DNA from 3 places in the Enterobacter sp. TMH.L2 genome. Region 1 is predicted to be linked to each of the others. Evidence: predicted binding sites of a transcription regulator. Region 1 holds the regulator's gene; each other region holds the start of a gene.
What was found. Region 1 encodes CRP, which controls carbon source genes, mostly activating them, when cyclic AMP is high. Its sites were predicted from a motif close to ATGTGANNNNNNTCACAT; they were not measured.
Positions count from the first base shown of each region.

Region 1 (10,267 bases):
TACCAGGGTACCCTGATTCTTATCTCTCACGACCGGGACTTCCTCGATCCGGTGGTCGATAAAATTATCCACATCGAACAGGAAAATATGTTCGAGTACACCGGCAACTATTCGTCGTTTGAGATCCAGCGCGCAACTCGCCTGTCTCAACAGCAGTCGATGTACGAAAGCCAGCAGCAAAAAGTGGCCCACCTGCAAAGCTTTATCGATCGCTTTAAAGCTAAAGCGTCCAAAGCCAAGCAGGCGCAGAGCCGCGTGAAAATGTTGGAGCGCATGGAGCTGATTGCCCCGGCTCACGTCGATAACCCGTTTCACTTCAGCTTCCGTGCGCCAGAAAACCTTCCCAACCCGCTGCTGAGGATGGAAAAGGTCAGCGCAGGCTACGGCGAGCGAGTGATCCTCAACTCCATCAAGCTGAACCTTGTTCCTGGCTCGCGTATTGGCCTGCTGGGCCGAAACGGGGCGGGGAAATCCACGTTAATCAAACTGCTGGCCGGTGAATTACAGCCGCTGCAGGGTGACATCGGCCTGGCCAAAGGCATCAAGCTCGGCTACTTCGCCCAGCATCAGTTGGAATACCTGCGCGCCGATGAATCGCCGCTTCAGCATCTGGCTCGTATTGCCCCACGCGAGCTGGAACAGCAACTGCGTGACTATCTGGGCGGCTTTGGTTTCCAGGGCGATAAAGTCACGGAACAAACGGCGCGTTTCTCCGGCGGTGAAAAAGCCCGGTTGGTGCTGGCGCTGATTGTCTGGCAGCGCCCTAACCTGCTGCTGCTCGATGAACCGACGAACCACCTCGATCTCGACATGCGCCAGGCGCTGACCGAAGCGCTAATCGACTTTGAGGGCGCGCTGGTTGTGGTTTCGCACGACCGCCACCTGCTGCGCTCCACCACGGACGATCTCTACCTGGTGCACGACGGCAAAGTGGAAGCTTTCGATGGCGACCTCGAGGATTACCAACAGTGGCTGAGCGACCTGCAAAAACAGGAGAATCAGCCCGCGGAATCAGCGAAAGATAATGCCAACAGCGCCCAGGCCCGCAAGGACCAGAAGCGCCGTGAAGCCGAACTTCGCACCCAAACTCAGCCGCTGCGCAAGCAAATTACCCAGCTTGAAAAGCAGATGGAAAAGCTGAACGCTCAGCTTGCAGAAGTAGAAGACAAGCTGGCAGACAGCGCTATCTACGACCAGAGCCGTAAAGCCGAGATGAACGAATGCCTGCAAACGCAGGTAAAAGTGAAGTCGGCGCTGGAAGAGTGCGAGATGGAATGGCTGGATATTCAGGAACAGCTTGAACAGATGCTGCAGGCCGACTAAACGCGAACGTTTCCCTCTCCTCGCGAGGAGAGGGTTTGCCCTCAACGCCAGATAAGCAGCACGCAGGCGGCGGTTAACACGCCCATGCTGACGTTGAAAATAGCCCAGGAGCGACGGCTGCGCAGGAACAGGCCAATCAGGCTGCCAAAGGCTATCCAGATAACCCCGGCCACAATGTTCACCAGCGCAATCCCTACGCTAATCATCGCCACGGAATGCAGGTAGGCTGCGCCCGCCAGGCTGAAACTGGCTACCGCGCCCAGCGCCATCAGCCACGCTTTAGGGTTAATCACCTGCAGCAGGCCACCTTGCCAGAAAGGTACCGGAGACGGCGGGGCCGCATCCGTTTCCAGGCGCTCGTATTTCGCGGTGCCAATTTTCCAGGCTAGCCACAAAAGGTAAACGCTCCCGGCAATCTTCAGGATAAGGTGCAGAGCGGGGTAAAGCAGGATTAAGCTGCCTACGCCGAAGGCAACAAGCACTAAAATGCACTGCATTCCGAGCATGATGCCAATCATCAGCGGCAGGCTGCGGAAGAAACCGTAATTCGCCCCGGATGCGGTAAGTAGCGTATTATTAGGGCCAGGTGTGATGGCGGCGACCCAGAGAAAGCCCAGCATCGAAAGAAAAAGCGTTAAGTCCATGAATTGGGTGCTCCACACCCGAAGAATAATTAGCGAACTAAACGAAACTAACAGTGTGATATGGCCAGTACAAGTCCTTTAGAATTGAATATTCATCATGATGAAGGTGACGATTTCCGCCCGATGCGCGGACTCAGTAACCCGCATCTGCAAACCATGATCCCACGTTTGATTCGTCGTCGAATCAATTTCAAACCCCACTGGCAGCGGCTGGATATGCCGGACGGGGATTTTGTCGATCTTGCGTGGAGCGAAGATCCGCAAACCGCTATGCACAAACCTCGCCTGGTCGTGTTTCACGGACTCGAAGGCAGCCTCCACAGCCCGTATGCTCACGGCATGATAGAAGCGGCGAAAAAACGCGGCTGGCTGGGCGTGGTGATGCATTTTCGCGGCTGCAGCGGCGTGCCGAACCGTAAAGAACGCATTTATCACTCCGGCGAAACCGAAGACGGTACTTACTTCCTCGAATGGTTAAACCAGCGCTACGGTGAAGTCCCCACCGCCGCAGTTGGTTTTTCGCTGGGTGGGAACATGCTCGCCTGCCTGATGGCAAAACAGGGCGCTGCCTGCACGCTGAAAGCCGGCGTGATTGTTTCCGCCCCGCTGATGCTTGAGCAGTGTTGCTACCACATGGAGCAGGGCTTCTCGCGCGTCTATCAGCATTACCTGCTGAATCTGCTGAAGAAAAATGCCGCCCGTAAGCTGAAGAGCTACCCTGGCTCGCTGCCTATCGACCTCCGCAAGCTGAAAAGCCTGCGCCGCATTCGCGAGTTCGATGACTTAATTACCTCGAAGATCCATGGCTTTGCCGACGCGCTGGACTACTATCGCCAGTGCAGCGCCATGCCGCTTTTGCCGGAAATTGCCGCTCCGACGCTGATTATCCACGCCAAAGACGACCCGTTTATGGATCACCACGTCATCCCGGATCGCGAAACGCTGCCACCCAATATCCACTACCAGCTCACGACTTACGGCGGCCACGTTGGCTTTGTCGGCGGGACTCTGCTGCGCCCACAGATGTGGCTTGAGCAGCGCATTCCCGACTGGCTAACCCGCTTCCTGGACCACTGAAATGATCATTCCCTGGCAAGATCTCGACCCTGAAACGCTCGACAATTTGATTGAATCTTTTGTATTACGGGAAGGCACCGATTATGGTGAGCAGGAGCGCTCGCTGACGCAAAAAGTCGCCGACGTGAAGCGCCAGTTACAAAGCGGCGAGGCCGTGCTGGTTTGGTCTGAACTCCATGAAACGGTGAACATTATGCCGCGCGGGCAGTTTCGCGGCTGACCGCTGACTGGCAGGGTGATCTATACTGGCTGAAAAGTATAACAAGCAGATACAGATCTCTTTTCCGATCCCTCACGGAGTTTTCACCCTATGTCAGCCAAACACCCGGTTATTGCGGTCACAGGTTCCAGCGGCGCCGGCACCACGACCACCAGCCTCGCTTTCCGCAAGATTTTCCAGCAGCTCAACCTGCGCGCCGCTGAAGTTGAAGGCGACAGTTTCCACCGCTATACCCGCCCGGAAATGGACATGGCTATCCGCAAAGCACGCGATGCTGGCCGCCATATTAGTTACTTTGGGCCAGACGCCAACGACTTCGGGTTACTGGAACGAACCTTTATCGAATACGGCCAGACCGGCAAAGGGCAAGCGCGTAAATACCTGCATACCTACGATGAAGCGGTGCCGTGGAACCAGGTGCCGGGTACTTTTACGCCCTGGCAGCCGCTCCCGGAGCCCACTGACGTCCTGTTTTACGAAGGCCTGCACGGCGGTGTAGTCACCCCTCAACATAACGTCGCCGACTGCGTCGATTTACTGGTAGGCGTGGTGCCCATCGTTAACCTGGAATGGATTCAGAAACTGGTGCGCGATACCAGCGAACGCGGCCATTCACGGGAAGCGGTGATGGATTCCGTAGTGCGCTCCATGGACGATTACATCAACTTCATTACGCCGCAGTTCTCACGTACCCATATCAACTTCCAGCGCGTTCCGACGGTAGACACCTCTAACCCGTTTGCCGCGCGAGCCATTCCGTCGCTGGACGAAAGCTTCGTGGTCATTCACTTCCGTGGGCTGGACGACATCGACTTCCCTTATCTGCTGGCAATGTTGCAGGGGTCGTTTATCTCCCACATCAATACATTGGTGGTACCGGGCGGGAAAATGGGGCTGGCGATGGAGCTGATCATGGCCCCGCTGGTGCAGCGGCTGGCAGAAGGCAGGAAAATTGCCTGATGGCGTAAGGGCGGTCTGTATACCGCCCTTTTCTACTTAGGTTTCAATAATTTCGTAGCTGTGGCTAATCTCTGCGGCTTTCTCCAGCATCAACGTCACCGAGCAATATTTCTCTGCGGTCAGCTCAACGGCGCGGGCAACCGCACTTTCTTTCAGCTCTTTCCCGGTCACAACAAAATGCAAATGAATGCGGGTGAACAGACGAGGTGCTTCTTCACGACGTTCGGAAGTCAGTTTCACCTCACAATCCGTCACATCATGGCGGCCTTTTTGCAGAATCGACACCACGTCAATTGAGCTACAACCGCCCGCGGCCATCAGCAGCATTTCCATCGGGCTTGGCGCTTTATCCCCGGAGTCCCCGTCCATCAGAATTTGGTGGCCAGAAGCGGATTCGCCGAGGAAGGTCATGCCTTCCACCCATTTAACACGTGCCTGCATTTTACCTACTCCCGTAATAAAAATTTCTTTCAGATTACGCGTCTACGTGAAAACTGGCAACGTAAGGCGATCCAGGTCATGCTGAAACGAGACAATACAAGACACTAACCAAAAGCTATGCTAAAACAATCCGGATGCTGCTGCGATACAGAGACGTTTATGCCGTAAGCAGAGGAAACGACTAATTACAGGCCGCAGGGTTAACCTGCCCGCCAGCTCCCAGGGCTTGGGAAAATTTCACGATTGCAACGCCAGACAAGAGGTTCCGCGTCTTGTCTTTGGTAGCCAGTTTATAACAGAGGATAACCGCGCATGGTGCTTGGCAAACCGCAAACAGACCCGACTCTCGAATGGTTCTTGTCTCATTGCCACATTCATAAGTATCCGTCGAAGAGCACGCTGATTCACCAGGGTGAAAAGGCGGAGACGCTGTACTACATCGTCAAAGGCTCCGTAGCTGTTCTGATTAAAGATGAAGAAGGCAAGGAGATGATCCTTTCTTATCTGAATCAGGGTGATTTCATTGGTGAATTAGGTTTGTTCGAAGAAGGCCAGGAGCGTAGCGCCTGGGTTCGCGCCAAGTCAGCCTGTGAAGTAGCTGAAATTTCCTATAAAAAATTCCGTCAGCTGATTCAGGTCAACCCGGACATCCTGATGCGTCTTTCTTCCCAGATGGCGCGCCGCCTGCAGGTAACTTCTGAGAAAGTTGGCAACCTCGCCTTCCTCGACGTGACCGGCCGCATTGCTCAGACGCTGCTGAACCTGGCTAAACAGCCGGATGCCATGACCCACCCGGACGGGATGCAAATCAAAATCACCCGCCAGGAAATCGGTCAGATCGTGGGCTGCTCCCGCGAAACCGTTGGCCGTATTCTGAAAATGCTGGAAGATCAGAACCTCATTTCCGCCCACGGTAAAACGATTGTCGTTTACGGCACCCGTTAATTAGCCCTTATAAAGGCGTGTCGCTTCGGTAACACGCCTTTTTTGTCTCTACAATTCAGGCTATGTGGAAGAGATTAATTTACCACCCAGAAGTTAACTACGCGCTGCGGCAAACGCTGGTGCTGTGTCTTCCCGTGGCTGTCGGCCTGCTGCTTGGCAGCCTGCAAAACGGCCTTCTCTTCTCGTTAGTTCCCGCCTGCTGCAACATTGCCGGGCTGGACACGCCGCACAAGCGCTTCTTCAAACGATTGATCATCGGCGGCAGTCTGTTCGCTCTCAGCAGCCTTATCCTGCAGCTTCTGCTGCTTTACACCCACATCCCGCTGCCGGCGATATTGATCGTCATGGCTCTGCTGCTCGGTGTGACGGCAGAAATCAGCTCACTTCACGCCCGCCTGCTGCCCGCATCGCTGATCGCCGCTATTTTTACGCTCAGCATGGCCGGGAATATGCCGATCTGGAAGCCCATGGTGCTCTATATCTTCGGCACCATCTGGTACGGCGCCTTCAACTGGTTCTGGTTCCGGCTATGGCGTGAACAACCGCTCAGGGAGTCGCTCAGCCTGCTGTACCGCCAGTTGGCAGATTACTGCGAAGCAAAGTACAGCCTGCTGACCCAGCATACCGACCCGGAAAAAGCGCTGCCGCCGCTGCTGGCCCGCCAGCAAAAAGCCGTCGACCTGATCACTACCTGCTACCAGCAGCTGCATATGCTATCGGCCAACCAGCAAAACGGCTACAAGCGTCTGTTACGCGCTTTCCAGGTTGCGCTGGATCTGCAGGAACACATTTCGGTTAGCCTGCATCAGCCTGAAGAGGTGCAAAAACTGGTCGAGCAAAGCCATGCGGAAGCCGTGATCCGCTGGAATGCTCAAACCATCGCCGCGCGCCTGCGCGTGCTGGCAGACGATATTCTTTACCACCGCTATCCAACGCGCTTTACCATGGATAAGCAGATCGACGCCCTGGAAAAAATCGCCCGCCAGAATCCGGACAATCCAGTGGGGCAGTTCTGCCATTACCACTTCAGCCGCATTGCCCGGGTACTGAAAACCCAGCGGCCGCTGTACGTGAGGGATTTAATGGAGGACAGGGAACGCCGTTTACCGTTTTTCCCGGCCCTGAAAAGCTATCTCTCGTTTAAATCCTCCGCTTTGCGCAGCTCCGCGCGCTTAGGTGTGATGCTGACCATTGCCAGCCTGCTGGGCTCCTTCTTACACCTGCCAAAGCCGTATTGGATCCTAATGACGGTGATGTTCGTGACGCAAAACGGCTACGGTGCAACGCGGGTGCGCATTGTTCACAGGGCGGCAGGTACCATGGCAGGGCTGTGTATCGCGGGTATCACCCTGCACTTCCACGTCCCGGACAGCTACACCCTGCTGGCGATGTTAATGATTACGCTGGTGAGTTACCTGTTTATCCGCAAAAGCTACGGTTGGGCCACCATTGGCTTCACCGTCACGGCGGTATATACCCTGCAGCTCATCACCCTCAGCGCCGAGAGTTACATTATTCCCAGGCTGATAGACACTCTGCTCGGCTGCCTGATCGCCTTTGGCGGCATGATCTGGCTGTGGCCACAGTGGCAAACCGGCCTGCTGCGTCAGAACGCCCACGACGCGCTGGAGGCGGACCAGGACGCTATTCGGCTGATATTGAGCAACGATCCAGAGCCCACGCCGCTGGCCTGGCAGCGTATGCGGGTCAACCAGGCGCACAATGCGCTGTTCAACTCGCTCAATCAGGCGATGCAGGAGCCAGGATTTAACTCCCACTACCTGGCAGACATGAAACTTTGGGTGACGCACAGCCAGTTCATCGTCGAGCATATCAACGCCATGACCACGCTGGCGCGCGAACACAACATGCTGACGCCGGACCTGGCGCAGAAATATCTACAGTCTTGTGAGATTGGGTTACAGCGGTGCCAGCAAAGGCTGGAGTATGACGGGCCTGGCGGGTCGAACGACACGAATATCCTGGAATCGGACACGCTGCCCACGGGGCCGTTAAGCACCATGGAGCAGCATTTACAGCGGATTATTGGCCACCTGAACACCATGCATACCATCTCCTCGGTCGCCTGGCGCCAGCGGCCTCATCATGGGATCTGGCTCAACCGCCGTCTGCGACGCTCGGGTTAGCCTTAGCTGGCTACCACGCTGGCAACCGCTTTGGCGAAGCGCTGTATCCCTTCCAGGATATCCGCGTCCTCGACAATAAGCGAAGGCGCGAAGCGCATAACGTCCGGCCCGGCGTTCAATACCATCACACCTTCTGCCGCGCCAGCGTAGAGAAACTCGCGGGCGCGCCCTTTGTACTTCTCGTTAAGCTCTGCACCAATCAACAGCCCCATGCCGCGAATGTCGCTGAACAGATCGAACTGTGCGTTTATCTTTTGCAGTTGTTCAACGAAAAGCTGACGTTTGTCCGCCACACCTTTGAGGACTTCCGGCGTGTTGATGATATCGAAAGCCGCCCCGGCCACCGCACAGGCCAATGGGTTGCCGCCGTAGGTAGAACCGTGGCTGCCGACGTGGAACGCGGAGGCAATTTCATGGGTGGTCAGCATAGCACTTACCGGGAAACCACCGCCAAGCGCTTTGGCGCTGGTCAGAATATCTGGCGTGACGCCGTAGTTGATGTAAGCGAAAAGCTCGCCCGTGCGGCCCATGCCGGACTGCACTTCATCAAAGACCAGCAGCGCCTGGTGCTCATCACACAAATCGCGCAGCCCCTGCAGGAATTCCGGCGTCGCGGCGGTCACGCCACCCTCGCCCTGAATCGGCTCCACCACCACCGCGCAGGTATGATCGTCCATCACCGCTTTCACCGCCGCGAGGTCGTTATACGGCACATGAATAATATCGGCAGGTTTCGGGCCGAAGCCGTCGGAGTATTTAGCCTGTCCCCCCACGGAAACGGTGAACAGCGAACGCCCGTGAAACGCATTGTAGAAGGCGATGATTTTGCTTTTGTACGGGCTATGGCGGGTCGAAGCATAATAGCGAGCCAGCTTGAAAGCCGTCTCGTTCGCTTCCGTACCGGAGTTCATGAAGACGACGCGCTCGGCAAAGGTGGCATCAATCAGCTTACGGGCAAGTTTCAGGGCGGGCTCATTAGTAAAAACGTTGCTGGTGTGCCACAGGGTTTCACCCTGGGTTTTCAGCGCCTCCACCAGCGCAGGGTGACAATGCCCCAGTGCGGTCACGGCGATGCCTCCGGCAAAATCCACGTACTCCTTCCCGGCGGTGTCCCACACGCGGCTGCCTTTCCCTTTCACTGGAATAAATTCTGCTGGTGCATAAATCGGCAGAATCACTTCATCGAAGGTTGCCCGCGTAACCGCTGATTGTTCAGTTGTCATTTATTCCCCACCCGTTTTTATGCGTTAGACACCAATGAAAATATAATCACGAAATATGCATAAAAAACCAAAAACAGGCAAGTGACAATTCATCTCTGGAGGAAATTCGCCAGCAGCGCATGCCCCTGCTCGCTGAGAATACTTTCCGGGTGGAACTGCACGCCCTCAAGATCCAGCGAGCGGTGACGGATGCCCATGATTTCCTGTTTGTCCGTCCAGGCCGTGACCTCAAAACAGTCAGGCAGAGTATCGGGATCAATGAGCAGCGAATGATAGCGCGTCACGGTCAGCGGATTATTCAGCCCACGGAATACGCCGCTGCCGTTATGGCTGATGGCGGAGGTTTTGCCATGCATCACCTGTTCGGCCCGCACGATAGCCGCCCCAAACACCTGCGCAATAGCCTGATGTCCGAGACAAACGCCAAGAATCGGTAGCTGCCCGGCAAAGTGATTAATGGCGGCAAGTGAAATACCTGCCTCGGTCGGGGTACAAGGGCCTGGAGAGATCACCAACTTGTCAGGGGTCAGGCGCTCAATATCGTCCAGCCCAATTTCATCGTTACGCTTAACCAACACCTCCTCACCCAGTTCGCAAAAATACTGGTAGAGGTTCCAGGTGAAGGAATCATAGTTGTCGATAAGCAGTAACATGGCAGCTCCAGGGCAAAAAAGAACGCGCTATTCTAGTCGCTTTCCAACGCCAGGCTCACCACTTATTGAAATTCTCTGCTTCAGGGAAGGCGTAGCGCGGGCGATTGAGGCCCGCGCAGAAATACTTAAGGCAGGACCTTCGCGGAAAGAATCACGATAGGTTTAGTCGGCACATTCTGGTACGGGCCGACGTCATGGCTTGGCGCCTGGGAAATTTTATCGGCAACGTCCAGACCTTTGACCACTTTACCAAATACGGCGTAGCCAAAGTCACGCTGGCCGTGATCCAGGAAGGCATTATCGGCCACATTGATAAAGAACTGGCTGGTGGCGCTGTCTTTGTCTGCGGTGCGCGCCATAGAAATGGTGCCGCGGGTATTGCGCAGGCCATTGTCCGCTTCGTTTTTGATAGGCGGGTTAGGCTGCTTCTGATTCATATCTTCGGTGAAACCGCCGCCCTGAATCATAAAGCCCGGGATTACGCGGTGGAAGGTCGTGTTGTTATAAAAACCGCTGTTGACGTAATCCACGAAGTTTTTGACCGAAACCGGCGCTTTTTGGCTATTTAACTCAAGCTCAATATTGCCAGCCGAGGTGGTCAACAGGACGTGCGGATCGCCTTTTGCAGCCAGCG
Region 1 covers NZ_CP193791.1:223,987-234,253, reverse strand. The annotation lists gene ACREYP_RS01070 (ABC transporter ATP-binding protein) at 1-1,323, shown strand, start outside; gene ACREYP_RS01065 (LysE family translocator) at 1,365-1,967, opposite strand; gene ACREYP_RS01060 (hydrolase) at 2,028-3,044, shown strand; gene ACREYP_RS01055 (YheU family protein) at 3,046-3,264, shown strand; gene ACREYP_RS01050 (phosphoribulokinase) at 3,355-4,224, shown strand; gene ACREYP_RS01045 (OsmC family protein) at 4,261-4,665, opposite strand; gene crp (cAMP-activated global transcriptional regulator CRP) at 4,978-5,610, shown strand; gene ACREYP_RS01035 (YccS/YhfK family putative transporter) at 5,673-7,757, shown strand; gene argD (bifunctional acetylornithine/succinyldiaminopimelate transaminase) at 7,760-8,980, opposite strand; gene pabA (aminodeoxychorismate synthase component 2) at 9,070-9,633, opposite strand; gene ppiA (peptidylprolyl isomerase A) at 9,759-10,267, opposite strand, start outside.

Region 2 (10,267 bases), 590 kb from region 1:
TTTCACCATCACCATGTCGGCCCCTTCCTGCAGATCTTGCGCCACTTCCTGCAAAGCTTCGTCGCTGTTAGCCGGATCCATCTGGTAAGTCTTCTTATTGCCGCCCTTCAGGTTACCGGAAGAGCCAATGGCATCCCGGAACGGGCCGTAGTAGCAGGAAGCATATTTTGCGGCATAGGACATGATCTGGGTATTCACGAAGCCATCAGCTTCTAACCGGTCCCGGATAGCGCCAATACGTCCATCCATCATATCGCTAGGCGCGACAATTTCGGCCCCGGCTTCAGCATGGGAAAGGGCCTGACGAACCAGAATCTCGCGAGTGACGTCGTTGATCACATAGCCATCAGCGTCAATGACACCGTCCTGCCCGTGAGTGGTGTAAGGGTCCAGGGCAACGTCAGTCAGCAACCCAAGCTCAGGCACAGCATCTTTCAGCGCACGCACAGCGCGCTGTACCAGGCCATTTGGGTTATAGGCTTCTTCCGCATGCAGCGATTTCCCGTCGCTTTCAATGACCGGGAACAAAGAGAGCACAGGGACGCCCAGCTTCGCGACCACCTCTGCTTCTTTCAGCAGTTGATCGATAGTCATACGATAAACCCCCGGCATAGACGGCACTTCCTGCTGCTGGTTGTGGCCTTCCATGACAAACACAGGGTAAATAAGGTCGTTTACCGTCAGCTGGTTTTCAGCCACAAGACGACGGCTGAAGTCATGACGACGTACGCGGCGCATACGACGCCCGGGAAACGTACCGGGAAATGCATAGCTCATTTAACTTTCTCCTGATTAAAACCCAGTCGGAATAACCGACGAGCATTGTCATCTGTTACCTGCGCAAGCCAGGCCGGGTCTTCACCGCGCCATTCGGCGACCTTATTCAGGATATGGGGCAGATAACAGGGTTCGTTGCGGCGGGATGCAGGTTTTGGTTGTAGATCCCGGGGCAACAAATAGGGCGCATCGGTTTCCAGCAGCAGTTGCTGAGCGGGGATAACCGGAAGTAACTCTCTTAATGCCAGGCCGCGGCGCTCGTCGCAAACCCAGCCGGTAATGCCGATAAACAGTCCGCGAAGCAGGCAATCGCGGGCTTCCTCTTCAGTTCCGGTAAAGCAGTGCAGCACCACGCCGGGCAGTTGATCCAACCAGGGGTCAAGTAGCGCAAGAAAACGTTCATGTGCATCCCGGCAGTGTAAAAATACCGGCATCATCAGCTCCGCGGCCAGCGCCAACTGCGCGGTGAAAGCGCGTTCCTGCTCTGCAGGAGTAGAAAAGTTACGGTTAAAATCCAGACCGCATTCGCCGATAGCGACGACCTGCGGGGCCGCCGCTAAACGGCGGATGGCACCCGCAGTTTCGTCATTCCACTGGCTGGCATCATGGGGATGCACTCCGGCGGTGGACCAGCAGTTTTCATGCTGCTGCGCCAGGCGTAACGCTTGTTCACTTTCATGGAGGTTGGTACCGGTCAACATCATGCCACTCAGGCCAGCCTGCCATGCGCGAGCGACCACATCCTCGTGATCTTTTGCGAATTGAGAACTGGTTAAATTCACGCCAATATCAAACATCTCTCCCTCCAAACGACAACCGCCCCTGAGGGCGGTTATTTCATTACTGCTCTTTTTCCGAGCGCGTCTCTTCAGATTCAGGCTCATCATCTTCATCGCCATTACGCCCTTTTCCGACGTAGAAGCGGGAGAAGAAGACACCAACCTCAAACAGGCAGTACATTGGCACCGCCAGAAGGGTTTGCGAGAAAACATCCGGCGGCGTTAACAGCATGCCGACAACAAAAGCCCCAACCAGAATATAAGGGCGCTTCTGTTTCAATGATTCCGGTGTTGTCACCCCCATCCAGCACAGCAGGATAATGGCGACGGGCACCTCAAACGCTACGCCAAAGGCCATGAACAGCGACATCACAAAGTCGAGATATTTCGTGATGTCCGTCGAGACGACCACCCCTATTGGCGCAGTTTTTGTCAGGAAACCAAAGGCAAGCGGGAAGACCACAAAATACGCAAAGGCAATGCCGATATAAAAAAGCAGCGTGCTGGAGAACAGCAGCGGCATCACCAGCTTACGCTCATGCTTGTACAATGCAGGGGCAACAAAAGCCCAGATCTGGTACAGAATGACCGGCGCGGCCAGGAACACCGAAACGTAAATGGTTAATTTTATCGGGGTAAAGAACGGTGACGCGACATCGGTCGCAATCATCGTTGAGCCCAACGGCATATGTTTTATCAGCGGGGCGGAAACCACCTGATAGATGTCATTGGCGAAATAGACCAGCGCCAGGAAAATCACCAGCACGGCGATCATGCTGTTCAGCAGGCGCTTACGCAGCTCGATCAGATGGCTAATGAGCGGTTGGGTATCTTCAACAGCCATAGTTACGATTTTTCACCTGGAAGTTGCGTTGGGGTGACAACGGGTGCAGCCTCGGGCAAAGGCTTCAACTGAGGCTCGACAGCAGATTCGACGACGTTTTCGACCGCCAAGGGTGCCGGTGTCACCGTCTCTGAAGGTACGGCATCAGGCGCAGCCGCCTGATGTGCCGCATTGGCTGGCGTGGCACCGTCATGACTTAGCTGTTCATCCTTAACCAACGGGTTATGGATGGTATTCGCTTCGTCGCTGTTCTTTTCAGGATCGTGCTGGGTATAGGAACGCTTCATCGACTCAGCGGCCTGGCGCAGTTCGTCCATTGACGCCTTCAGTTCAGGCGTCAAATTATCCATACTGGCTTTCTCGACCTTTTTCAGGCTGTCCTGCAGTTCCTGCAGCTTCAGTTCCTGAGCGAGTTCGTTCTGCACCGTGGTAGCCAGAGAACGCAGCGCGCGCACCCAGCCAACAACTGTTTTTACCGCCACCGGCAAGCGCTGCGGACCCAGAACAATCAGGCCAATCACAAACACCAGCAGCAGTTCGCCAAAACCAATGTCGAACACGGTTTATACCTGCTCTTTATCGTTGCTTTTCGCTTCGTCTTTTTTCACGTCGCTCGGTTTTTCAGAGAGGGATTTCGCTGTGAAATCAGCATCCTTCTCACCATTTTCTTTCTCTTTGCCGTCGTCGTCGCTCATGGCTTTCTTAAAGCCCTTAATAGACGCGCCAAGATCTGAACCTAAAGAGCCCAGCTTCTTGGTGCCAAACAATAAAACAACGATAACAACAATGATTAGCAATTGTGGCCAACTGATGCCCATACCTACTCCTGAATAAAGATGTTAAGGCAATGAGAACCGCTATTATACGGCAATCACCCGTTAATTCCGATTAAAGTTCAGGCAGAGCGCCGCCAGCCAATCAGCCAGACAACGATTCCCCCCGCCATCAACCAGGCAGGCATAAAGTCCCACTCAGGTTTGTTGATCAGCAGCAGCGTCCCGCTCAATATAAGCGTGGCACCGATGCCGAACAGGTAACGCGACTGTCCCTGCCGCACGTGATGAAGTTGCAGGTCGCGCTGAATTTTATCAACGCTAAGCTGTAATTGCTTGCCCTGGCGCAAACTGTTGTACACCAGTTCCGGCAATTCCGGCATTTTTTCCACCCAAAAAGGCGCTTTTTCTTTGAAAGCACGTACCAGAGCAGGAATACCAACCTGATCTTTGATCCAGCTTTCCAGGAAAGGTTTCGCCGTTTTCCACAGATCCAGCTGCGGATAAAGCTGCCTACCGACGCCTTCGACGTATAAAAGGGTCTTCTGCAGTAAAACTAACTGCGGCTGAACTTCCATGTTGAAACGACGCGCGGTATTGAACAGGTTCAGCAGCACATGGCCAAAGGAGATCTCCGCCAGCGGCTTCTCAAAAATAGGTTCACACACGGTGCGAATCGCAAACTCGAACTCTTCGACATTCGTATCTGCCGGCACCCAGCCAGAGTCCACATGCAGCTCGGCTACCTTGCGATAATCCCGGTTGAAGAAGGCAATAAAGTTCTCTGCCAGATAGCGCTTATCGTCTTTGTTCAGCGAGCCCACGATACCGCAGTCGATACCAATGTATTGCGGATCTTCCGGGTGGTCGTAGCTCACGAAAATGTTGCCCGGATGCATGTCCGCATGGAAGAAGCTGTCGCGGAAGACCTGCGTAAAGAAGACCTGCACGCCACGTTCGGCAAGCAGCTTCATGTTGGTGCCCTGAGCTTCGAGCGCAACGGTGTCAGAGACCGGAACCCCGTAAATCCGCTCCATCACCATCATGTTCTCGGTGCAGTAGTCCGAATAAACCTCCGGCACATACAGCATCGGGCTATTTTCGAAGTTACGCCGCAGTTGGATGGCGTTCGCCGCTTCACGCAGCAGGTTTAACTCATCGATCAGCGTTTTTTCGTATTCACGCACCACTTCCAGCGGGCGGAGACGACGGCCATCCGGCAGCAAACGCGGCACCCAACGGGCGAGACGATAGATAAGCTTCATATCGGCTTTGATCACCGGCAGGATATCAGGCCGAATGACCTTAATCACGACCTCTTTGCCGCTCTCTTTCAGGCGTGCGGTATGCACCTGAGCAATGGAGGCAGAGGCCAGAGGCTTGATGTCAAAATCGTCGAACCAACTTTCAACGGGAATGCCGCCCATCGCCAGTTCAATCTGTTTCTTCGCCAACGCACCGTCAAAAGGCGCAACTCTGTCCTGCAACATAGCCAGTTGGTCAGCAATGATCGGTGGGAACAGATCGCGACGGGTAGAAAGCATCTGACCAAACTTGATCCAAACGGGACCGAGCTCCTGCAGCGCAAGGCGTAGACGTTCTCCCAAAGGCTTATCACGGTGACGATTCGGCATCCAGAACAGGCAACGCCGCCACAAACGTAACGGCAGCGTAATGCGCATTTTGGGAATCAGTTCATCAAGGCCATAGCTCAGAAAGGTACGGACAATGAAATAAAGGCGGCGAATTTCTCCTGGCGTCATTTGCCCTCCAGCTTATCCAGCCGTTTGCTGAGTGCGTCCGCCGAGCGTGCCAGCGCTTCGGTTTCCTCTGCAAACCAGGCCACTTCAAGTGAGCCAGGCGCAACGCGCCACTCTTCGGTGAGCGCTTCTCCCAGATACTGCTGATTGCGGATCAATCCTTTTTTCAGCAGCTTTCCGCCATGACGCACAAACTTACTGATACCTTCAGAGGCAATATCGCCTATATACGGAGCCAGCAGTTCCGCAGGATCAAACTCCGCGAGATCCATCAGCGATGCCAGATTTTGTACAACCTGAATGTCACCTGCCACGTCAAGTTCACCGCTGCGAATCAGAGCGGTAAGTTGCTGGCGATCGCGCAGTTTCGACAGCACGCCGATATGGGTTGTGACGCTACAATCCGCCTCACTTTCCCACTGGCTCAGTACGTCCAGCTGTTGTTCACTGAACACCAGCACCAGCGGCGCTGAAAATTCTTTCAGGCTAACGCGCAACGTCTTGCCCTGCAGGCGTTGGCGCGCGGATTTCAGGCTACGATCGCGCCAGAGGAAAGTGTTCAGCACACCTTCGATTCCGGCAGTCATCAGCGACATAAATGGCATCGCGGCTCCCTGTTAGAATTTATAGCCACGGTGCAGGGCGACAATCCCACCGGTCATATTGTAATAGGTGGTGTTTTCAAACCCGGCTTCTTCCATCATGCCTTTCAGCGTTTCCTGATCCGGGTGCATGCGAATGGATTCTGCCAGGTAGCGATAGCTTTCGCCGTCCTGAGCGACCATTTCACCGATGCGCGGCAGAATGTGGAACGAATACGCGTCGTAGGCTTTGTTCAGCGGCTCGAAAGCTGGTTTGGAGAACTCAAGCACCAGCAGGCGGCCACCGGGTTTGAGAACGCGGAACATAGAGCGCAATGCAGCGTCTTTATCCGTGACGTTACGCAGGCCAAAGGAGATGGTGATGCAGTCAAAGGTGTTGTCCGGGAATGGCAGCGCTTCGGCGTTAGCCTGCACGTATCTGACGTTCCCCACAATGCCGATATTGCGTAGCTTTTCACGCCCCATTTTCAGCATCGAATCGTTAATATCGGCCAATACGACTTCACCGGTCTCACCAACCAGGCGAGAAAATTTCGCCGTCAGATCGCCCGTACCGCCCGCAAGATCCAGCACGCGCTGGCCACGACGTACGCCACTGCAGTCTATCGTGTAGCGTTTCCACAACCTGTGGATACCAAAAGACATCAGGTCGTTCATTACGTCGTATTTCGCCGCAACAGAGTGGAACACGTTCGCCACCATATCGACCTTTTGCTCTTTAGCTACGGTACGGAAGCCAAAGTGCGTTGTTTCCTGGGATCCGGACTCCTGGGATTCATCAACCATCTCAATGCCTGCTTAATAAAGAAAATGTTCGGGAAGTGTAACAGAATGGGCGTGAAAGCCCTATGATTCAACCGTGCTACTCAGCCTCAGTTTAACGCTCTTCACCCGTGCGCGATGAAGACAAAGTATCGAATTCAGCCTCAGGTTCTTCGCCCGCATGGCCCAGTCGAGCCGAATCATCCTCATCTTCCTGACGAGCGCGCTCGACCAGATCTGGATTCATCTCACGTTTGACTTCTACGCCAAGTCCGCGAAACGCATCTGCCTGAACCAGGATATTCCCACGGCCGGATGAAAGTTTTTTCATCGCCTGCCGGTAGTTATCCTGCGCCTTATCGAGACTTTGCCCAATCGCAGACATATCATCCACGAACAGGCGCATTTTATCGTACAGGCGCCCCGCCCTGTCGGCGATTTGCTGGGCATTACGGCTTTGATGTTCATAGCGCCACAGATTGGCAATAGTGCGCAGCGCCACCAGCAGCGTCGTCGGGCTCACCAGCATAATGTTATTTTTCAGCGCTTCGCTAATCAGTTCAGGCTGCCTGTCGATAGCCAGCAGGAAAGCGGGCTCAACGGGAATAAACATCAACACATAGTCCAGCGAACGTAGCCCCGGTAGCTGTTGGTAATCTTTGCGCCCCAGCAGGCGAATATGGCTGCGGATAGCGGCGATGTGCTCATTCAGCGCACTTTCACGCGTGAGTTCATCTTCACCATTGAAGTAACGCTCATAGGCCACCAGCGTCATTTTTGCATCAATAACAACGTCTTTGCCCTGAGGCAGGCGGACGATAACATCCGGCTGCATACGACTGTTGTTTTCAAGCTGGATGTTCACCTGAGTCTGGTATTCATGCCCTTCACGCAGGCCAGAAGCTTCCAATACCCTAGTTAACACCACTTCCCCCCAGTTACCCTGGGTTTTGTTGTCGCCCTTCAGTGCTTTGGTGAGATTGAGCGCCTCTTGCGCCATTTGTGCATTGAGCTGCTGAAGGTTACGGATTTCGTGCGTCAACGTATGCCGTTCGCGTGCTTCCTGGCCAAAACTCTCCTGGACCTGGCGTCGGAAGCCATCGAGCTGTTCTCGAAGTGGGGAAAGCAACACGTTAAGGCTTTGGCGGTTCTGCTCTTCAACCTTACGCCCGCTTTGCTCAAAAATACGGTGGGCAAGATTCTCAAACTGCTCGTTCAGGCGCTGCTCGCTGTTAAGCATTTGGCGATGCTTGTCTTCAGCATTGAGCCGGGTTTGCTCGAGCAACGTGGTCAGCTCACGAATATCTGCTTCCTGCCCGCTGTTAATTTCCATTTGAGCACGGACCTCACGGTTAAGCTGGTCGCACTCATCTCGCCAGTGCTGGTTTTGCTGAAGCTCCTGCCGCGCGGCTGTAAGCTCACCGTAGATTTCACGCTGTTCTTCATGCAAAGCCGCCAACCGCTGCGCCGCACGCAGACTGGCGACAAGCCAGCCGGTCAGCAAGCCCACCAACCCGATGCCCAGCCCAAACAACAGTGAAATATCCATGCTTCCCCCAAAACGATACCAACATCGGCAAAATAAAATTCTGCTGTATAAATGTCCAGATGAAAAGGGATTTTCCGGAAGGGAGCGCGCAAAGCATAAAAAAAGCCGGCGAGCGCCGGCCTTATGATCGGAAAAGCAAAACTACAGCAGGCGACGCGCCGCCTCGACCACGATTTTCACCGCGTGACTTTCCGTTTTCTTCATGGTTTCCGCGTTAGGGATCTCTTGCTGAGTACGGTTCACGATGACCCCGGCAACCATACCCGCACGCAGACCCTGGCTGGAGCACATGGTCAGCAGCGTGGCGGATTCCATTTCATAGTTCATCACGCCCATTTCCTGCCACTCTTTCATTGAGCCTTTGAAGCGGCTAACTACGCGGCCGGAGAGCGTGTCGTAACGCTCCTGACCAGGGTAGAAGGTGTCGGAGGATGCCGTCACGCCGATGTGCGTCGTTGCGCCCACGGCTTTTGCCGCTTCAACCAGCGCGGTAGTACATGCGAAGTCTGCCACAGCCGGGTATTCCATTGGCGCGAAGTGCAGGCTGGCACCATCCAGGCGAACAGATGCGGTGGTCACGAGCACATCGCCGACGTTGATGTTCGGCTGAATCGCCCCGGTAGTCCCGACGCGCAGGAAAGTGCGAATGCCAAGCTGTGCCAGTTCTTCAACGGCAATAGAGGTAGATGGGCCGCCGATACCGGTAGAACAGATGATAACCGGCTTGCCGTCGAGTTCAGCACGCCAGGAAGTGAATTCACGGTGGGAAGCCAGCTTAACCGGCTTGTCCATCAGCGCGGCGATTTTTTCCACACGCTCAGGATCGCCAGGGACGATGGCAAGCGTAGCCCCTTGCAGGTCATTTTTAGTGAGGCCGAGATGGAAAACATCAGACTTGGACATAACAGACTCCTCTGTTGAGTAGGTTTCAGGAGAAGCAAAGCGACACTTTACAGAACCCCTGAGCATAATTTCGTGATGACGCTCACTTTGGATGAAACAAATTACATTATTTGTATATTCATATGCGATCAGCATCACAATTAAGCGTCAATCGGGCTATTTTTTGAACTTTGACGGCGTTTTTTGCCCGCCAGATTTGCTACTAATCCTGGCTATAGTTATCACACTGCGCTAATGCTGGTTCGGAGAAAACCATGAAACAAAAGCAAACAACACATAACACACCGGGCGAAGGTTTCGCACCGGCGGCATCCCCCATCGCCCCCACCGCTTTGCTAACGCCGGACGACACTATTCTTTCTGGGGAAACGTCAATTCCAAGCCAGGGCGACAATATGCCGGCTTACCACGCCAGGCCCAAAAATGCCGATGGCCCGCTGCCGGTTGTGATTGTCATTCAGGAGATTTTTGGCGTACACGAACATATCCGCGATCTCTGCCGTCGACTGGCGCTTGAAGGCTATCTGGCCATCGCCCCGGAGCTTTATTTTCGCCAGGGAGAACCGGGAGATTTTGCCGATATCCCCACGTTGTTAAGCAGCCTGGTCTCAAAAGTGCCGGATAACCAGGTGCTGGGCGACCTTGATCATGTGGCCAGTTGGGCTTCACGCAACGGCGGCGATGCGCATCGCCTGATGGTCACCGGTTTTTGCTGGGGCGGGCGAATTGCCTGGCTTTATGCGGCGCACAATCCACAGCTGAAAGCGGCCGTCGCCTGGTACGGCAAGCTGACGGGTGAGAAAACGTTGAACTCTCATCACCACCCGGTAGATATCGCCGTCAATCTTAATGCGCCAGTGCTAGGCCTTTATGGTGGTCAGGATACCGGGATTTCTCAGGAAAGCGTTGAGACCATGCGCCAGGCACTAAGAGCGGCCAATGCCAGGGCGGAAATTATTGTCTACCCGGAAGCCGGACACGCTTTTAACGCTGACTACCGCCCGAGCTACCATGAAGCGTCGGCCAAAGATGGCTGGGAAAGGATGCTGGCGTGGTTTAAACGGTACGGAGTAAGGAAGTAAAGCCGGTCGGTTACCCCGGACTGCATAACATAACGGGCCGTCCGTCACGGCCCGTTATATCCTGACATCTAAAAATCGTATTCGTTAATCACATCTAGAATACTTTTTTCATTATGGTAGCGAGTTCTCAAAGCACCCTGCTGCGATTTTGCTTTACCACAGATAACATTAACCTGTTTTTCAATATCCTTTTGCTGCTCTTTTGGCAAGCTAGAATCCCATTCACCAGATAAATGCTGGCAGTCATCTGCATTTATTAGAAACTCAGTAACGTCTTTTGGATATTTATCCGCAGCCTGAGCGCAGGAAACCAAAAAGAATAGCGCACAGAAAATTAGGCTTTTATTCATTTTATCGACCATCCGTTGACCAATGAGGTTTATCGTTAGCACCGCCGTGATACTTTATCACATCAAAGCTTTTCCCTACTTCATGT
Region 2 covers NZ_CP193791.1:4,446,012-4,456,278, forward strand. The annotation lists gene hemB (porphobilinogen synthase) at 1-777, opposite strand, end outside; gene tatD (3'-5' ssDNA/RNA exonuclease TatD) at 774-1,574, opposite strand; gene tatC (Sec-independent protein translocase subunit TatC) at 1,618-2,400, opposite strand; gene tatB (Sec-independent protein translocase protein TatB) at 2,403-2,960, opposite strand; gene tatA (twin-arginine translocase TatA/TatE family subunit) at 2,964-3,218, opposite strand; gene ubiB (ubiquinone biosynthesis regulatory protein kinase UbiB) at 3,296-4,936, opposite strand; gene ubiJ (ubiquinone biosynthesis protein UbiJ) at 4,933-5,538, opposite strand; gene ubiE (bifunctional demethylmenaquinone methyltransferase/2-methoxy-6-polyprenyl-1,4-benzoquinol methylase UbiE) at 5,551-6,321, opposite strand; gene rmuC (DNA recombination protein RmuC) at 6,413-7,846, opposite strand; gene udp (uridine phosphorylase) at 7,988-8,749, opposite strand; gene ACREYP_RS21330 (dienelactone hydrolase family protein) at 9,004-9,831, shown strand; gene ACREYP_RS21335 (hypothetical protein) at 9,900-10,181, opposite strand; gene ACREYP_RS21340 (peptidoglycan-binding domain-containing protein) at 10,183-10,267, opposite strand, start outside.
Region 2: a site for CRP is predicted at 8,872-8,889, ahead of udp (uridine phosphorylase). Genes of this name have one in related genera too.

Region 3 (10,267 bases), 1.3 Mb from region 1:
CGCGTTTAGCTACCGAACTGGCGTTACAGGGCGCAGCAGGCCAGCTGGATCGTGATGTAACGCACTGTTTTATGCCGACTTTAGTCCGTCGTCATTCGGTGGCGATAAAGCAAAATGTGGCGTCGATCACTCCGCTGTCAAAGAGTTAGATGTAACCGGTTTCAATCTGTGAGTAAATTCACAGTTAATTAACATTGCGCTGACTATTATGTCAGCGTTTTATCAGCTGAAACACGATGTAACGGTGACTGCTCATTTTTAGCGTCGTGATAAGGCCATTAACGCTCATAAAAACGCAGTATTGGATTGTTACCGAACACGGAAGTGCACATTTTTTAGGATAACTTCGGCATTCAGTAACTTTTTTATAACATTACTGTCCTGCCTGGTTTCGAACGCGAACTACCCTGCAAAATAAAAACCGGAGATACCATGAATAAGAAGGTTTTGACTCTGTCCGCCGTGATGTCCTGCATGTTGTTTGGTGCCGCAGCGAACGCCGCTGACCGTATTGGCGTGACGATTTATAAATATGACGACAACTTCATGTCAGTGGTTCGTAAAGCTATCGAGAAAGATGCGAAAGCGTCACCTGACGTACAGCTGCTGATGAACGACTCCCAGAACGACCAGTCCAAACAGAACGACCAGATTGACGTTCTGCTGGCAAAAGGCGTGAAAGCGCTGGCCATCAACCTGGTTGACCCGGCCGCCGCGGGCACCGTTATCGAAAAAGCGCGCGCGCAAAACGTGCCGGTGGTGTTCTTCAACAAAGAACCTTCCCGCAAAGCGTTGGATAGCTACGACAAAGCTTACTACGTCGGCACCGACTCTAAAGAGTCCGGTATCATCCAGGGCGACCTGATTGCTAAACACTGGGCGGCTAACCCGGCCTGGGACCTGAACAAAGACGGCCAGATCCAGTTCGTGCTGCTGAAAGGCGAACCAGGTCACCCGGATGCCGAAGCACGTACCACCTACGTTATCAAAGAGCTGAACGACAAAGGCCTGAAAACTCAGCAGCTGCAGCTGGATACCGCGATGTGGGATACCGCTCAGGCTAAAGACAAAATGGACGCGTGGCTCTCTGGCCCGAACGCTAACAAAATCGAAGTGGTTATTGCTAACAACGACGCAATGGCAATGGGTGCGGTAGAAGCGCTGAAAGCCCACAACAAATCGTCTATTCCAGTGTTTGGCGTAGATGCCCTGCCTGAAGCACTGGCACTGGTGAAATCCGGTGCGATGGCCGGGACCGTGCTGAACGATGCCAACAACCAGGCTAAAGCGACCTTCGACCTGGCGAAAAATCTGGCCGACGGTAAGCCAGCCGCTGAAGGCACCAACTGGAAGATCGAGAACAAAATCGTACGCGTACCTTACGTAGGCGTGGATAAAGATAATCTCGCACAGTTCATCGGCAAATAAATACCCGTCATCCTTCGAGCCGCAGGGGCGTGAACTGCACTCGCTCACCCCAGTTGCTTACTTGATGTAAGCGCCTGGGGATTCTCGAGCTTGTTGCCTGCCTGCAACTCGAATTATTTAGGGTAACGTTTTTTAGTTGTACACGGGCGCAGATACCTGCGCCCGGCTTTAGGCAGGTTACTCAGCGACACAGGTATAATTATGGTCGACAATAACTCAGCTACGCCGACGGAATTTTTGCTGGAAATGACCGGCATTAATAAATCCTTCCCCGGCGTTAAGGCACTGGATAATGTTAATTTAAAAGTACGGCCACACTCTATTCACGCCCTGATGGGTGAAAACGGTGCGGGCAAATCGACATTATTGAAATGCCTTTTTGGGATCTACAGCAAAGATTCCGGCAGTATCCTTTTCCAGGGAAAAGAGGTGAATTTCAGCAGCACGAAAGAGGCGCTGGAAAACGGTATTTCTATGGTGCATCAGGAGCTTAACCTGGTTCTGCAGCGCACCGTGATGGACAACATGTGGCTTGGGCGCTACCCGACCAAAGGCGTGTTTGTCGATCAGGATAAAATGTACCGCGACACCAAAGAGATATTTGATGAGCTGGATATTGATATCGACCCGCGAGCCCGCGTCGGTACGCTGTCCGTTTCTCAAATGCAGATGATTGAAATCGCCAAGGCTTTTTCCTATAACGCCAAAATCGTTATTATGGATGAGCCAACGTCTTCGTTGACGGAAAAAGAAGTTAATCATCTCTTTAAAATTATTCGCAAATTAAAAGATCGCGGCTGCGGGATTGTTTATATCTCCCATAAAATGGAAGAAATATTCCAGCTGTGCGATGAAATTACGATTTTGCGCGACGGGCAGTGGATTGCCACCCAGCCGCTGGAAGGGCTGGATATGGACAAAATCATCGCCATGATGGTCGGCCGCTCCCTGAACCAGCGCTTCCCGGACAAATCCAACGTGCCGGGCGAAGTGATCCTTGAAGTCCGCAACCTGACCTCGCTGCGCCAGCCGTCGATTCGTGATATCTCCTTTGATCTGCATAAAGGTGAAATCCTCGGCATTGCGGGCCTTGTCGGGGCGAAGCGTACCGACATTGTAGAAACGCTGTTTGGTATCCGCGAGAAATCTGGCGGTACCATCAAGCTTCACGGCAAAAAAATCAACAACAGCAGCGCGAACGAAGCGATTAATCACGGTTTTGCGCTGGTGACCGAAGAGCGTCGCTCAACCGGGATTTACGCCTACCTGGATATCGGTTTTAACTCACTCATTTCCAATATTCGTAACTACAAAAACAAGGTCGGCCTGCTGGATAACTCCCGCATGAAAAGCGATACCCAGTGGGTTATCGACTCCATGCGCGTGAAAACCCCGGGGCACCGCACTTCCATCGGCTCGCTGTCCGGCGGTAACCAGCAGAAGGTGATCATTGGCCGCTGGCTGCTGACCCAGCCGGAAATCCTGATGCTGGATGAACCGACGCGCGGCATTGATGTGGGCGCCAAGTTTGAGATTTATCAGCTGATTGCTGAGCTTGCCAAAAAAGGGAAAGGGATCATTATCATTTCGTCCGAGATGCCGGAATTGTTAGGGATTACAGACCGTATTCTGGTGATGAGCAACGGGCTCGTGGCCGGAATTGTAGACACCAAAACAACAACGCAGAACGAAATTTTACGTCTTGCGTCTGTGCACCTGTGATGATTTAGGGGCTATTAAAAATGAGTGCGTTAAATAAGAAGAGTTTTCTAACTTATCTAAAAGAGGGCGGCATCTACGTGGTGCTGCTGGTGTTGCTGGCGATCATTATTTTCCAGGATCCGACGTTCTTAAGCCTGCTTAACCTGAGTAACATTCTGACCCAGTCTTCGGTGCGTATTATCATCGCGCTCGGTGTGGCCGGGCTGATTGTCACCCAGGGGACTGACCTGTCCGCAGGGCGCCAGGTGGGGCTGGCGGCGGTTGTGGCGGCTACGCTGTTGCAATCAATGGATAACGTCAACAAGGTGTTCCCGGACATGCACACCATGCCGATTCCGCTGGTGCTGTTGATTGTCTGCGCCGTGGGCGCGGTGATTGGCCTGGTGAACGGGATTATTATCGCTTACCTGAACGTGACGCCGTTTATCACTACCCTGGGCACCATGATCATCGTGTACGGGATCAACTCCCTGTATTACGACTTCGTGGGCGCGTCGCCGATTTCCGGGTTTGACTCCCACTTCTCTACCTTCACGCAGGGCTTTATCGCGCTGGGTAGCTTCCGCCTGTCGTACATTACGTTCTACGCCTTGTTTGCGGTGCTGTTTGTGTGGGTGCTGTGGAACAAAACCCGCTTCGGGAAAAACATCTTCGCTATCGGCGGCAACCCGGAAGCGGCGAAAGTCTCCGGCGTTAACGTGGCGCTGAACCTGATCATGATTTATGCCCTGTCCGGCGTGTTCTATGCCTTTGGCGGGATGCTGGAAGCTGGTCGTATCGGCTCGGCCACCAACAACCTTGGCTTTATGTACGAGCTGGATGCGATTGCGGCGTGCGTGGTGGGCGGCGTGTCGTTCAGCGGCGGGGTAGGGACGGTGGTGGGCGTGGTGACCGGGGTAATTATCTTTACGGTTATTAACTACGGCCTGACCTATATCGGCGTGAACCCTTACTGGCAGTACATCATCAAGGGCGGCATTATCATCTTCGCCGTGGCGCTGGACTCCCTGAAGTACGCGCGTAAGAAGTAATTTCTGCGGTAACCGTATTTTGACCGGGCGCGGCTTCGATTTTCTGGCATAAGCTGCGCCCCTGATATCTGAGTGTTAATGGCTTTAACACCCTGATACTGCCGTTCATCTTACCCACAGGTGGCACAAATGAAGGTAAATAATTTATCCTGTATATCTTGTACCAGGAAACTGTTTATTAATATTACCTTTAACCACTTTATAGGCTAATTCTCGATCACCTTTTACATATTTAGTGAACGGATTATTCCATACTATACGGTTGGTGGGGGCTGCCATGTAAGCAAAGCTGATTCCCTTACTGATGAAGATATCTCGCGCTCTTTCCAGCCAGTTACCCTTTCCAATATAGCAAGCCTGAAATTTGATCACGCCCACGCGGCGTAGAGACATTTTTTTCAAATCATCCGCCAGCGCCTCGGGGCTGTAGTGACCCAGCATATGTTCACTGGCGTGAGCAAAAATATCTATGCGGTCATTTTCCGTCACGGACTGAAGATAGTGGAAGTTGTTATAAATATACTTTTTTTCTTCGATCTCAGACTCTCGACCTACCAGCTCAAGCATGTCGTTATATTTTGACTTCAGGTAAGCATATTCATGAGGTCGGCGTTTTTTAAAGTTATAGGCAAGCACAACCTCTATTTTTCCAAAGGGCCAGTCATGCGATCTTAATAAAGGTATTTTGCCTGCGGTTCTAAATAAGCTGTTTGTAAATTTCATTTTCTCTATTTTTATGAGGACTAAGGTAGGGGGAGTGAATTCTATGTAATACACTCCGCGGGAATGCATATTATTCAACATTCACCTAAATGGCTTAAGAAAGAAAGGTTTTTGGTCTTAATTCATTTTGTTTATGAGTTAAAGATTGAGAATTAAGGTTTCTTCACTTATTGAGATGGAGATATTGCGTTCCGCCAAAATAATATGGGGTGAAAGGCATAAGGGCGAACTCAGATGTCGGATTCAAGGGAATAAGAATGCAGCAGTTGAGGAATTAGGAAAGGCGACGACGGAAGAGGCGCTATCAAAATGAGTGCAATAGTTTATCTCACTTCTTCTCTTTTTTCTGGATTTCCAGCAGTTGCTCCGGCGTAACGGCCGGATAGGCCTGCGCGTCTTCCGGGACTTCCTGCTGCGACGGAATAGGCACTAACGGGCCGAGAAAACGCGGCTCACGCTTGAAGAGATAGAGATCGGCTAATGCCCCCAGGCGAGCGGCAAATTCGCGGGTACGCACGGTCAGCATGTTTTTTGGGGAAGGTACCGCGTAGCACTGCGCCTGAATCCCCATATGCAGGGCGATAAACAGCGCACGCTCGCAGTGGAAGCGCTGGGTGATAATGATGAAATCGTTGGTATCAAAGACTTTACGGGTGCGGACAATCGAGTCCAGCGTGCGGAAGCCTGCGTAATCCAGCACGATATCCGCCGGATCAACGCCGCCGGCGATCAGGTCTTTGCGCATGGTCATCGGCTCGTTGTAGCTTTGCTGCGCGTTATCGCCGCTGAGCAGCAGGTAGTTCACCTTGCCGCTGTTGTAGGCGTTCAGCGCGCCCTGAATACGGTACAGGTAATACTGATTGATGACGCCGGTGCGGTAATACTTGGCGGTGCCGAGCACTACACCCACCTGGCGATAGGGCAAGTCCTGCAGTTCATCGTAGACGTAGGGGGCGGTTTTCCAGCTGATCCAGCGGTCGAGCCCGAGCGCAGCCGCCAGCATTAAGCCGATAACAATAAGCAGGCTGTAAAACACGCGCTTCAACATGGACTTGCAGACTCATTCGCGGGGTGAAATTTCATCCAAGGCTACTTTACCCGGCCCTCAAGAGCAAGAAACGCGGGTTCAGTTGGGGCAAATTTCAACAATGCGAGTGTGGGTACACCCGCAACGGAGAATTATTGAACAATATTAACACGCTCAACGGCTTCACAGCCCAGCGCTTTCAGCGTGGCGGAGGTGGCATCCCACTGCAGCAGCGGCGCATCGATTTTTTCTGCCAGCACGGCGCGCTTAATTTGTGGGTAGTCGTAACCATTCAGAGAAAGCAGGTTCAGCGCGGCCTGCAGCGGCGGAAGGGAAGGGTTAAACGCAGCGTTTTCCGCATAGCATCCGGTGAAGATTTTCCCGTCGACCATTTCCAGCGCAACGCCTGCCGGGGCCTTGCTGTAAGGCGCATGACTGCGGTTAGCCGCGCTAATTGCCGCCTGAGTCAGGGCATCCCCTTTCAGCGCAAAACCGTGGTTTTCTTCGTCCAGCAGCAGCGTTTTGATCTCCAGGTCGCGTGGGCCAAAGGCATCCGGCAGATATTCGCCCAAAGTGGAAGGCTTGCGGCCAGGCAGATGAATACCCAGTGCGGTGCCGCTGTTCAGTTCATTCATAAACTGACGGCAGTGGCCGCAGGGCGTGTAGTTGACCGTGATATCAACCAGGCCTTTTTCGCCGCGCATCCACGCGTGGGTAATGGCGCTTTGTTCGGCGTGCACGGTTTGCTGCATGGTGGCACCCAGAAACTCCATGTTGCCGCCAAAATAGAGATTCCCGCTGACGCCTCGCGCGACGGCGCCGACGTTAAAATGAGAGAGGTCTGCGCGGGCACAGGCTGCGGCCAGCGGCAACAGAGCGAAAGCCAGGTCTTGGTCACCCAGCCCGGTTTGATGTTTTAGCGCTTCAACTTCGGCTGCGGTAAACATAGCCGGGAAGTGGTCGTCGGCAAGCAGGGGTTGCAAAGCGGTTTGCAGCGCGGCGGGGAGTTGCACAACGGCGGCATCAAAACGTGAACGCATGTTAAAGCCTCATCAAAGGTAACGGAAACGTAGTTTACGGATCTGTACCGGCCAAATATGTGATCTAGTTCTAATTGTTTATGCAACTTATGAAAACAAATCTGAAAGTGCGCGATCTCTCGCAAGCTTTAGCCGAAAAGCTTCAGCAGTACCGGGAATAAAAACGGAGCGATAAGCGACGTCATGACCCCGCAAATCACCAGCGCCAGCGAGCTAAAAGCCCCTTCCTGGAAGTCCAGTTCCGCACAGCGAGCGGTGCCCAGCGCGTGGGAAGCGGTACCCATTGCCAGCCCGCGTGAGGCTTTGGTATTGATGCGCATCATGTTCAGCAGCGTGTGGCCAAACACCGCGCCAAGAATACCGACGAAGATAACGCAGACGGCGCTGATAGCCGGGATACCACCAATGCCGCCGCCAACCGCCATTGCAATCGGCGTGGTGACGGATTTTGGCAGGACCGAAGCGGCAATTTCCGGGGACGCCCCCATCAATAACGCGATAGATGTGCCGGTGGACATCGCCACCATGCTGCCAATAAAGCAGATGGTAATAATGGATTTCCAGCGGGCGCGAATCTGGTGTATTTGCTCATAGAGCGGGAAGGCCAGGGCTACAACGGCGGGCTGCAGCAGGTCGTTGAGCACTTCGCTGCCTTTAAAATAGTGGTCGTAAGGAATGCCGGTCAGCAGCAAAAAAGGAATGATCACCACCATGCAAACCAGCAGCGGGTTCAGCAGCGGGGATTTCAACCGGGCGGCCAGCTTGCGGGCGGCAAAAAACACCACCAGCGTTAACGGTAAAGACCACCATATAAAGTGCATCATTTTTTCTCTGCCTCGCCTTCACCAATCACTTTTCTTTCACCGTGTACCAGATGTGAGCTCCAGCTCACGATAACCAGCACCACCAGCGTGCTGATCAAACAGGACACCACCACCGGACCAAACTGGGCTTTCAGCACGTCGTAATACTGCATCACGCCCACGCCAATGGGGACGAACAGAAGGGCCATATAGCGAATCAGCAAATGGCAGCTGGGTTTTACCCACTTCGCCGGCAGGATCTGCAGCGACAGCAGCACAAACAAAATCAGCATGCCGATAATGCTGCCGGGAATGACGATAGGCAGTAAAGAGGCGACAAAAATACCGGCGTATAAACACAGGTAAATTAAGACAAAAGCGCGAAGATACTGCCAGATTATCGTGAACGAGTTGCGCATGGAGGTTACCCTTTAAGAAACGCATTCATCATACAATTAAACTCAAAATTGTGCTATCCATCACATCATGAATTATCAGCATAACAAACATTCCCTGCGTGAAGGTTGTCGGGCGGATTTCGGGCAATAAAAAAGCGGCCCGGAGGCCGCTATTTTGCAAACTGCTGGACTTAGTTCAGACGAACCGGCATCCCGGAACGGTTCTGAATCGCCTGGTCAACAACGGTGGTGTCAACGTCGGACTGAGCGGTCACCTGCTGAACGCTGCTGGTCAGTTTAATCGGCACGATTTCATCGGAGTTGAACTGCGCTTCGGTGGTGGAAAGCGGGTTGTGAACTTCGATGTAGCGGCTGCCGTCTGGCTCGGTGGTGGCTTTTACCGGCTCATCAATGAATTGAACGCGGGTGCCAACCGGCACGTTGTCGAACAGGAACTTGATGTCTTCGTTACGCAGACGCACGCAGCCGTGGCTTACGCGCAGACCGATACCGAAGTTGGCGTTGGTGCCGTGAATCGCATACAGGTTACCGATGTACAGCGCGTACAGGCCCATTGGGTTGTCCGGGCCAGCGGGAACAACGGCTGGCAGCGGCGTACCGGCTGCGGCGTATTCCGCGTGCATTTTCGCCGTCGGGGTCCAGGTTGGGCCATTTTTCTTACGCTCTACCTTGGTGGTCCAGTTGATCGGGGTATCTTTCCCCAGCTGGCCGATACCGATTGGCAGCACGATCACCGTGTTGGTGCCTTTCGGGTAATAGTAGAGGCGCATTTCGGCACTGTTGATCACAATCCCTTCATGCACGGTGTCAGGCAGGATCAGCTGCTGAGGGATGTTCAGGATGGTGCCGGCTTTTGGCAGGTACGGGTCAATGCCTGGGTTAGCTTCCAGCATGTTAGACAGACCCATCTGGTACTGTGCGGCATACTCTTCCAGCGGCGCGGTGCTGCCTTCAGGAATAGTGATAACCTGGTTTTCACCAACCAGGCGGCTGCCGTTAGTCGGTAACGGATAAGTCACGGCGGAAGCAGAGAAAGACGCGACAGCCACAAAAGCCAGTAAAAGCGAGCGTAATTTCATATTCATGTTATGCGAGTGTTATGCCAGACGGGCCAGCTAGTGAGTGTTCATGGACGATTCAGCCGCGCATTATATGTGCATTACATTCATCTGGGAAATCAGATGTGGATGAAATCACAATTTTTTCACACTGATTAACTATTGTACGGTGAAGATGCGGGGCGACCCTTTATCATAGTTATGGCATAATGTGGCCGAAATCACATTCCAAAATCTCGACAACTTATTTCTCCAGGACATACCAGTGCTTGTATCCAGCAACGTTACCATGCAGTTTGGCAGCAAACCGCTGTTCGAAAATATCTCCGTTAAATTTGGCGGCGGCAACCGTTACGGCCTGATTGGCGCGAACGGAAGCGGCAAATCCACGTTCATGAAAATCCTCGGCGGGGACTTAGAGCCAACGCTTGGCAACGTTTCTCTCGACCCAAACGAGCGTATCGGTAAGCTGCGTCAGGATCAGTTCGCCTTCGAAAAATTCACCGTACTCGACACCGTTATCATGGGCCACGGCGAGCTGTGGGAAGTGAAGCAGGAACGCGACCGCATTTATGCCCTGCCTGAGATGAGCGAAGAAGACGGTTACAAAGTTGCCGACCTCGAAGTGAAATACGGCGAGATGGACGGCTACACCGCAGAAGCGCGTGCCGGTGAATTGCTGCTTGGCGTGGGCATTCCGCTGGAGCAGCACTACGGCTCGATGAGCGAAGTCGCTCCAGGCTGGAAGCTGCGCGTGCTGCTGGCGCAGGCGCTGTTCTCTAACCCGGACATCCTGCTGCTCGACGAACCAACGAACAACCTGGACATCGACACCATCCGTTGGCTGGAGCAGACGCTGAACGAACGCGACAGCACCATGATCATTATCTCGCACGACCGTCACTTCCTGAATATGGTCTGCACCCATATGGCTGACCTGGACTACGGCGAGCTGCGCGTTTACCCTGGCAACTACGACGAGTACATGACGGCGGCAACTCAGGCTCGCGAGCGCC
Region 3 covers NZ_CP193791.1:1,510,190-1,520,456, forward strand. The annotation lists gene galS (HTH-type transcriptional regulator GalS) at 1-149, shown strand, start outside; gene mglB (galactose/glucose ABC transporter substrate-binding protein MglB) at 433-1,428, shown strand; gene mglA (galactose/methyl galactoside ABC transporter ATP-binding protein MglA) at 1,630-3,150, shown strand; gene mglC (galactose/methyl galactoside ABC transporter permease MglC) at 3,171-4,181, shown strand; gene ACREYP_RS07250 (hypothetical protein) at 4,326-4,904, opposite strand; gene sanA (outer membrane permeability protein SanA) at 5,233-5,952, opposite strand; gene cdd (cytidine deaminase) at 6,084-6,971, opposite strand; gene ACREYP_RS07265 (CidB/LrgB family autolysis modulator) at 7,100-7,795, opposite strand; gene ACREYP_RS07270 (CidA/LrgA family protein) at 7,792-8,193, opposite strand; gene ldtB (L,D-transpeptidase) at 8,364-9,278, opposite strand; gene ACREYP_RS07280 (ABC-F family ATPase) at 9,517-10,267, shown strand, end outside.
Region 3: a site for CRP is predicted at 8,242-8,259, ahead of ACREYP_RS07270 (CidA/LrgA family protein). Genes of this name have one in related genera too.